2 regions of the Priestia sp. FSL R5-0597 genome follow, and region 1 is predicted to be linked to the other one. Evidence: a T-box and tRNA genes for the amino acid it is inferred to sense, from the RefSeq annotation. Region 1 holds a T-box; the other holds one or more tRNA genes.
The links. A T-box is a leader RNA that pairs with one kind of tRNA and senses whether it is charged. The one in region 1 lies ahead of thrS (threonine--tRNA ligase), so its partner is inferred to be a tRNA-Thr.
Positions count from the first base shown of each region.

Region 1 (4,683 bases):
TTTGCCCCACATCCTGCTAACACTAATAATATAGAAAGGATTGCCATTACACTTACTATTTTCAATTTCTTTCGAGCTTTCATTTTCTCATTTCCTCCTATTAAATCCACTAAAATGATAATGATTATCATTAACGTAATGTTCTAAGCATATCTTTTCGTATTTATATAGTCAATAGATTTCCAGTAATAATTTACTCTCTTTCATAGGTTATGAACCTTTTAAAGTAAAGTTTCATTATCTTAAAATGGATAATACTTTCACAAACTTTGCATTTTAAAACGTTAAGTGAATAAAAGACCTAGTTTCTTCATTAAATAAAAGGTCTACTCATTGTCTTTTCCTACTTTAAAAAGCATTGACGAAAGCTATGCTATGGACATTAAAAGAAGGCTTCTTATTATATGTTAAGGAGCCTTCTTTGTTATTATTTAAGTTTCTTAGAAGTAATTTCATCCTGAAGGTTTTCAATAAAGCTAGTTATGTTGCATGTTTCGGATTTCTCTTCTCCATGCTTTCGTACATTGACGGAGTTGCTCTCCATTTCTTTATCTCCTAGTACTAAGATATAAGGAACCTTAGCCACTTGAGCTTCGCGAATTTTATATCCGAGCTTTTGTTCTCGATTATCTAACTCTACTCGAATGCCCTTTTGCCCTAACGCTTCTTTAACTTGTTGTGCATATTGCTGGTGAGCTTTCAGTGATACCGGAATAACCTTTACCTGTACAGGTGCCAACCATGTTGGGAAGACCCCTCCAAAGTGTTCAATTAAAATCCCAAAGAAACGGTCAAGAGATCCAAAAATAGCACGGTGAATCACAACTGGACACTGTTTTTCGTTCTTTTCATTAATATAATTCAAATCAAACTTCTCAGGCAGTTGGAAGTCTAATTGAATTGTTGCACATTGATGGCTTCTTTTTAAAGCATCCTTAATATGAAAATCGATTTTAGGGCCGTAAAATGCGCCGTCGCCTTCATTTAATTTATAATCAAAGTTCAACTTGTTTAATACGTTTTCTAAAGAGCTCTCAGCAAGTTCCCATAAGCTATCCTCTCCCATGGAGTCTTCTGGTCGAGTTGAAAGTTCAATACTATATTCAAAACCAAATGTCTTGTAGATATAATCCACTAATTCAATGACCGATTTAATTTCACTTTCAATTTGTTCAGGAGTAACAAAGATATGAGCATCGTCCTGACAAAACGTACGTACTCTTAATAATCCATTTAGAGCCCCACTGAATTCGTGACGGTGAACTTGACCGAATTCTCCCATTCGAATGGGTAAATCTCTATAGGAATGGAGCTTATTTTTAAAGATAAGCATATGACCAGGACAGTTCATGGGCTTTAATGCAAATTTAGCGTTATCCACTTCTGAAAAATACATATTATCCTTATAATGATCCCAGTGACCAGACTTTTCCCATAATTGTTGATTCATCATAAAAGGAGTACGTACTTCTTCGTAATTATGCTTTTCTTGAACGGATCGTAGGAATTGCTCCAGCTGATTTTTAACCATTTGTCCTTTAGCTAGATAAAAAGGCATTCCAGGTGCTTCATCAGAAAACATAAATAATTCTAGTTCATTTCCCAATTTTCTATGGTCTCTTTTCGCTGCTTCTTCTAGAAACATCAGATACTCATTTAACTGTTTTTGAGAACGAAAAGCTACGCCATATACACGTTGTAACATTTGGTTGTCGCTGTTACCTCTCCAGTATGCTCCTGATACTTTTGTTAATTTAAACGCCTTAACCATTCCAGTAGAAGGAAGATGTGGGCCTCGACATAAATCGAAAAATTCCCCTTGTTTATAAATCGTAACTGTTTCATTCATAGGAATATCACGTAATAACTCCAGTTTCAACTCGTCGTTTATCTCGCTAAATATTCTTTCAGCTTCACTACGTGTCACTTCAGTACGTTCAATAGGATGATTTTCATTAATAATTTTCTTCATTTCATGTTCGAGTTGTAGTAACTCATTAGAAGCAATCGTTGTAGAAAGATCCATATCGTAATAAAATCCATCTTCAATAACTGGTCCTACCCCTAACTTCACATTCTTATGTACTCTTTTTACTGCCTGAGCAAGTATGTGAGCTGTTGTATGCCTCATAATTTCTAGACCTTCGTCAGAATCTACTGTTAAAATTTCGATTTCTGCATTTTGATTAATGGCTCGATGCAAATCATACAATTCTCCATTTACTTTACCCGCAATAGCTTTCTTCTTTAGGCTAGAACTAATGGATTCTGCAATAGCATGTAATGTAATACCTTTTGAAAATTCTTTCTCATTTCCATCTAAAAAGCGAATTTGAATTAAATCTTTACTCATGATAACCTCTCCTATTTAAATAAAGTCAAAAAAAAACATACTCGTCCCTAAGTAAGGGACGAGTATGTTTTCACACGTGGTACCACCCAAATTCCCATCAATATAAAAATATATTGATGGCTCTGGTGCTGTAACGTCGCAAACGTTATTAATTACTACTAGTTCACTAATAAAGCTCCAAGGTGGTAAATTATTTCTCTTTCTTAAGGGCTCACAGCCAAAGACCCTATTCTCTGCAAAGAAGTATAAAAATAATTCATGTCCTTTTCGTTGCTTATCTATTTATTTTTGAACATAAAAAACCGCACTCATCCCTCTAACAGGGACGAGTGCGGTCGTGGTACCACCCTAATTTTATAAAACACTAAAAGTGTTATATTCTCAAAAAGATAACGGATTTCCCGATTGAGGTTACTCTATCTACATATTTCCCCACAATAGCTCCAAGGTGGTAAATTATTTCTCTTTCTTAAGGGCTCACAGCCAAAGGCCCTATTCTCTGTAAAGAAATATAAAAATAATTCGTGTCCTTTTCAACGCTCAACATGTTCATTTCCAATAAATAGAATTATAATTTATATTATTTGTAAATGTCAATACTTAATTCTAAATATGTAATTAATTAGATATTTTCATTTAAAAAGATGGCTTATTGGTACGGCTATTTTTATCTATATTTTTTGTGTTGTACACTAGTAAATATCCAAAGATACTTATAATACCAAACATAACACCGAACATTGTGAACATTATTTCACTTCTCAAAACTCCTAGTAATGTACCTGACACAAGAGGGCCTATAGACATACCGATATATCTCACAAAGTTAAATACTCCCATAGCACTAGCTCGATTTTGCTCAAATTGATGAGTCAATATAGTTGCATAGGAAGGTGTTAAAATACCAATTCCCATCCCATAAATGAATAGGCTTAGTGACATAAGGGATAAGGAAGCAGTATGTGTGAGTCCAAATCCTATAATACTAAAAGCGATTAAAAAATTAGTAAAGGTAAATACATTTATAAGAGAAATCTTCTTTTGAATGTATTTGAATAATAGGCTTCCGGCTATAAGGCTTAGCGTCATAGGAAGATAAAGCAAGCCAACAAGTTTTAGGTTTAGATGGTAGTGGTCTGTTAATAAAACGGGGAGATAAACCAGGATAGAAAAGTAAATCAAAAAGTTCAAGAAGCTTAATGACAACAATACACTTCCCATCTTATCCTTCGCCATTACAAGGTAAAAATGAAGACCGTTCCTCTTGCTTGTCTTGTGCTTTTTCTGGTCTTTAGGAAAAAACAACATATTGATAATAAGTAAAAGAATAGATATACCCACTAATGACCAGAAAACACCATCATAATTGTATCGGTCTCCTATAAATCCTCCTAAAATAGGAGCTACTGCAGGAGCAATAGATAACAAGGTTTGATAAGTTCCCATAGCACTACCACGTTCTTCCCCATCAAAAAGATCCGTTATTGTAGCAGCTGCAATCAATGGAATGGCTGCGGTTCCGAGGGCTTGCAAAGATCGAAAAACAAGAAACAATGTAAAGTTACTCGTAACAGCACACCCAATACTAGCCAATACTGTAAGTATGAGATTAGGGAGAAGAATAAGACGACTTCCTTTAAAGTCAAGAATAGTCCCGTAGACTATTTGCATAATAGCTGTAATAAAGATGAACAATGAAACAGTTAAATTAACTAATGTTGTGCTTACATCAAATGAATCCTTAATTAACGGAATAATAGGCGAATAAATATTTTGATTTAAAGATGCAAAAAATGCACTTATACAAACGACGTATAAGATAAAAATAGGTTTTGTATTTGTATGTCCCATATAAATCTCCTACCTTGTAAATAAGTTTTTCCATATAAAAGTATGTTTGACATTCTAAAAGCACCTAATGTGTCTATTCTTGTCTTAATTTATTAATCATAGTTTCAAGGAACTCTAATATAATTTTTTGTTTGTCATCAGAGAAATCATCAATTAAATCATAAAATTGTCGTTTCCTTCTGCTATGTAGTTTTTCGTGAAGTTCGAAAACTTGTTTTCCTTTTGCTGTTAACTTAAAGTAGACCTCTTTTTTATTGTCTGCCAATTGGAATCTTTTAATTAACTCATCTTTCGTTAACGTTCGGGTAATTTTCGTGATATTTGCTTTAGATAAATTCATCCTAGTCGCAATCCCTATGTTATTTATAGGTCCATTATTTCCAATGCATTCAATCACGTGGATGCTGCTCATGTTACTGGGTAATGTTCCTATTTCGTTCAGTTCTTTTTCATCAAGATAATCAAAAAAAGTTTGGGAA
Region 1 covers NZ_JBBOUZ010000002.1:14,444-19,126, forward strand. The annotation lists gene MKX72_RS26755 (ABC transporter substrate-binding protein) at 1-83, opposite strand, end outside; gene thrS (threonine--tRNA ligase) at 428-2,353, opposite strand; T-box leader at 2,405-2,633, opposite strand; T-box leader at 2,672-2,899, opposite strand; gene MKX72_RS26765 (MFS transporter) at 2,990-4,204, opposite strand; gene MKX72_RS26770 (MarR family transcriptional regulator) at 4,278-4,683, opposite strand, start outside.

Region 2 (4,683 bases), on a different contig from region 1:
GATCTAAATAGACAAGCCCGAATTTCTTTTTAAATCCTTCTTTTGCCTGCTTGTACACCTGTGTTTCATCTTTGCTGTCCGGCTGTTCCTTTAGATGCGTCACAATGGCTGTCCCCGTATATTCAGGGTACAAATCAATTTCCTTGTTACGCAGAGCCTCAAATACAAATACCGTTTTCCCAAGCGACGAACGAAGGTTTACTTTCATATCGGTTTGATCTTCAATTAATTCTTTGTACATATTGATTAAAATATCTTGTTCTGCGCCAATTTTCCCTCCGATAACAAGGTCTGGTTTTGTTGCGCTCATTGCTGCAAACGGAGAAACAAGAATAAGTATTAATACGATGATCATGATGAACGAGCGTTTTTTGGACCCTTTTTTAGCAGAGTGTTCAATCGTTCGCAGAATTCCATCAAAAATAAGCGCTAATAATGCTGCTGGAACGGCTCCTAATAAAATCAAACTATTATCGCTTCGGTCAATACCAAGCAAAATTAAGCTTCCGAGTCCGCCTGCTCCGATAAGAGCCACGATTGTCGCTGTACCAATAATGAGTACCATCGCTGTGCGAATTCCGGCCATAATGACAGGAAGCGCTAGAGGAAGTTCTACTTTGATTAATCGTCTCCACGAGTTCATCCCCATGGCTTTGGATGCTTCAATTAAAGATGGGTCCACTTCTTTAATTCCGGTATATGTATTTCGTACAATAGGAAGAAGCGAATATAAAAACAGTGCAATAACCGCGGGAAAGGTTCCAATTCCGACAAGAGGAATCAGTAATCCTAATAAAGCGAGTGAAGGAATGGTTTGCAGTACGGCTGTTACGCCAATGATCGGTTCAGCAATGCGGTCATGCCTCGTTAAGTACAGTCCAAGCGGCACTGAAATTAATACGGCGATCACAAGAGCCAGTACTGAAATTTGAATGTGTTCAAGAAGAGCTTGAAACAGGGCATCTCCTCGTTGATCTAATAATGTGCTTAGTGCATTCATTACAGCGTTCCTCCTTCTTTCGTTTTATCAGAAAGAAACGCTAATAGAGTTTTGCGCGTTACAACGCCAATGCGTTTGCTCCCTTTTTTCACAGCTATTGCTTCATGGTCGTAAAGGGCGTCCATTGCCTGCTGAACAGTGGCGGTTGAAGCTAGCTCTTCAGTAGGTTCTACGTCTGGCTGTTCACTTTCTTTGACAAACATATCCAATGTCTCAAATAAAGTATTTCCTTGATTTCCAATAAATGTTTTTACAAACTCATTTTTAGGCTTTTGAATGAATTCCTCCGGGGTGCCAACTTGAACGATTTCCCCATCTTTCATCAGGCAGATACGATCTCCAAGCGTCATGGCTTCGCTCATATCATGCGTAACAAACACAAATGTTTTTTTGATTTTTTCTTTTAAGCTAATAACATCTTGTTGAAGCTGTTCGCGGCTTAACGGATCGAGGGCGCTAAAGGGTTCGTCCATTAAAATAACGGGGGGATCAGCTGCGAGGGCACGTGCTACACCTACACGTTGCTGCTGGCCACCTGAGAGCTCAGACGGCTTTCGGTTTCGATATTGCTTTGGGTCTAGTCCTACCAAGGTAAGCAGTTCATCAATACGCGTTTTGATTTTGTTTTTCTTCCAATGCTTCATCTCCGGTACAATGGCTATATTCTCAGCAATGGTCATGTGAGGAAAAAGAGCAATCTGCTGTAGCACATAACCAATGTTCCAGCGCAGCTCATGTATGTTGTGGTCCAATACGAGCTTATCTTTTATGTATAGTTCTCCTTCGGTAATATCATGAAGACGGTTAATCATTTTTAAGGTGGTTGTTTTCCCACATCCACTCGGACCAATTAAAACGAAAAACTCTCCTTCTTTTATTTCTAGATTAATATTTTTCACGGCGGTCGTACCGTCTGGATATTGCTTTGACACATTCTTAAACGTAATCAAATTATCGTTCACACTCCCTGTTGAAATTTAACCCCTAGTTTCGTGTACCCAATACTTAGAGGCAATAAACATTCTTTTAAGAATATTTCTAAATATGATTCATAAGACATAGTGGAAAAGATACACATGTTTTCTAACAGCCTCCTAATAAGGCTATCAAACTGTTAAAGTTTTCACAAGGCGGGGAAGAATAATTCGGAGAATAAATTTAAAGCCAATCCAAATAAAAAAACCTTCTTTCAACAAGAAAGAAGGTTTTTGAGTATGCTAGCGACAGGGATCGAACCTGCGACCTCTTGCTTACCATGCAAGTGCTCTACCTACTGAGCTACACCAGCGTCTTGGAAAATTATATCACGTTTAAATTTATTTAGGAAGCGCTTTTTAAATTTTTTTTATTGGTATATTCTCTAATTTGAGTCTTCTGAAATTCGCACTTTCTACAAAGTTCCATATTTCATGTTAGAACTTCTTACATAAATTGTGTGAATTTTCTTTTTTTATATTACCCTTAGTAAAATAGCTTACAAAAGAAGGGAAGAAAATAGATGGAACAACAACCAACCATGACAAAATCAAAAACGGCAACTCCCTACCCAAGAGACTGCACGTTCAGCCTGGAAGATTGGACGACGCTTGCTAAGTATTGGTACCCCGTCGCACGCTGCAGTGATGTAACAGAAAAACCAACGTCCGTAAAATTACTAGATGTAAATCTAGTTTTATACCGCACCACACACAAAGTTGTAGCGGCACGTGATTTATGCGTTCACCGAGGCACTCCGCTTAGCATGGGCTGGGTGGAAGATGATGAAATTGTCTGTCCTTACCACGGCTTCCGCTACGCAACGGACGGCGCATGCACGTCAATTCCAGCTCACCCTGACGCCAACATTTCTCCCCGTCTCTGTATGGCCGTCTATCCAGTTATTGAACGATATGGATTAGTGTGGACGTCCCTGACAGGAGAACAAGATAACCTGCCTTATTTCGATGCGTGGGAGGACCCTGATTTTCAGCAAATTGTTTGTCCGAGCTTTGATATCATGGGTTCAGCCGGTCGTCAAATGGAAGGCTTTTTAGACGTAGCTCATTTTGCTTGGGTTCACACAGACACATTTGGTGATCGAAACAACGCCTTTGTGCCTAAATATAAAGTAAGCGATACAGACTATGGGCTTCATGTAGAATATACGAGCACCGTGAGCAATTATTCCAAAGAACAGCAGCATTTAAATCCACCTGATTTTAAATGGCTTCGCGTCTTTGATGTTTATCCCCCGTTTACAGCTACGCTAAAAGTATACTTCCCAGAAGGCGCAGAGCTGTGGATTATGAATGCAGTCTCTCCTATTTCAGCCCGCGAAACACGTTTATTCGCGCCAATCGCTCGAAACTTTGACAAAGATTCTCCCGTTGAAGGTGTGTATGACTTTAACCTTCGCGTCTTTGACGAAGACCGTGAAATGGTTGAAAACCAAAAACCTGAAGACTTGCCTTTAGACCTGCAGATGGAAGCGCATATTATGGCTGATCAAACGTCCATCGGTTACAGGAAATTATTAAAGAAAATGGGCTTAAGCTTTAGATATACAAGCTAAAAAAAATCCCCGCTGTCTCAGCGGGGATTTTTTTATTTAGCAAACTGCTCGCGTGCTGCTTTTTCCTTTATCACTTCATCTTCACTTGCCGGCGTTGCGCGTTTCATGAAGAATGAAAGAATTAAGGCAACCACCACTAGGACTACTGAGACAGCAAACGCATCGTTAATCCCTTGTACCATTGCCTGCATCCCAATCTGTTCTTTCATTTGAGCTGCCCCGGCTGCGGTTGCATTAGCTGCTCCTGCTCCGCTCATTGCATCTTGAGCGAGCTCTTTTGCATGAGTAGCTGTACGGTTTGACATCACCGTTACTAAAAGAGCCGAACCAATAGCTCCCGATACTTGTTGAAGCGTATTGTTCATCGCAGTACCATGCGGATTAAAACGCTGCGGAAGCTGATTTAATCCGTTTGTCATAACCGGCATCATCACCATAGACATTCCGAACATACGAAGCGTGTAAAGCGTAATGAGGGTTGTATAGGTCGTATCAAGCTCTAAGTTACTGAAGAAATACGTCGTAACGGCTGTAATCGTTAGACCCGTTACAGCCAATGCACGCGCTCCGAATTTATCAAATAATTTTCCGGTAATCGGTGACATCACACCCATTAGCAGCGCACCTGGAAGCATTAGTAATCCTGAATGAAGCGGAGAGATGCCTCGTACCGTTTGAACATAAATTGGCATTAGCAGCATGGCTGAGAATAATGCCATTGTGATCACCATCGAAATCGTTGATGATAAAGCAAACATTGGATATTTAAAAATGCGGAATTCAAGCATCGGTGTTTTAAGCTTGAACTGACGTGTAATAAATAAAATCAGAGCCACAGCTCCTACGATAATGGTACCGTATACTTCCACAGAATCCCAGCCTTTATCCCCTGCTGAGCTAAACCCGTATAGAAGTCCGCCAAATCCAATTGTAGATAGCAAAAGGGATAAAAAATCCAAATTGATTTCCACTTTTTCTTTTTTGTCTTTTAATAGGAAGAAAGCGCCTATTAATACAATGGCTGCGATTGGCGTAACAAGGTGGAACAGCATTCTCCACTCATAGTGTTCAATTAGCCATCCTGATAATGTAGGACCAATTGCCGGAGCAAAAATCATAACTAAACCGAAAA
Region 2 covers NZ_JBBOUZ010000001.1:3,683,242-3,687,924, forward strand. The annotation lists gene MKX72_RS19385 (ABC transporter permease/substrate-binding protein) at 1-1,000, opposite strand, end outside; gene MKX72_RS19390 (ABC transporter ATP-binding protein) at 1,000-1,950, opposite strand; tRNA gene MKX72_RS19395 (tRNA-Thr) at 2,216-2,288, opposite strand; gene MKX72_RS19400 (aromatic ring-hydroxylating dioxygenase subunit alpha) at 2,499-3,551, shown strand; gene MKX72_RS19405 (DHA2 family efflux MFS transporter permease subunit) at 3,584-4,683, opposite strand, start outside.
Region 2: it has a tRNA-Thr gene. The T-box ahead of thrS (threonine--tRNA ligase) is inferred to sense a tRNA for this amino acid. The anticodon was not compared.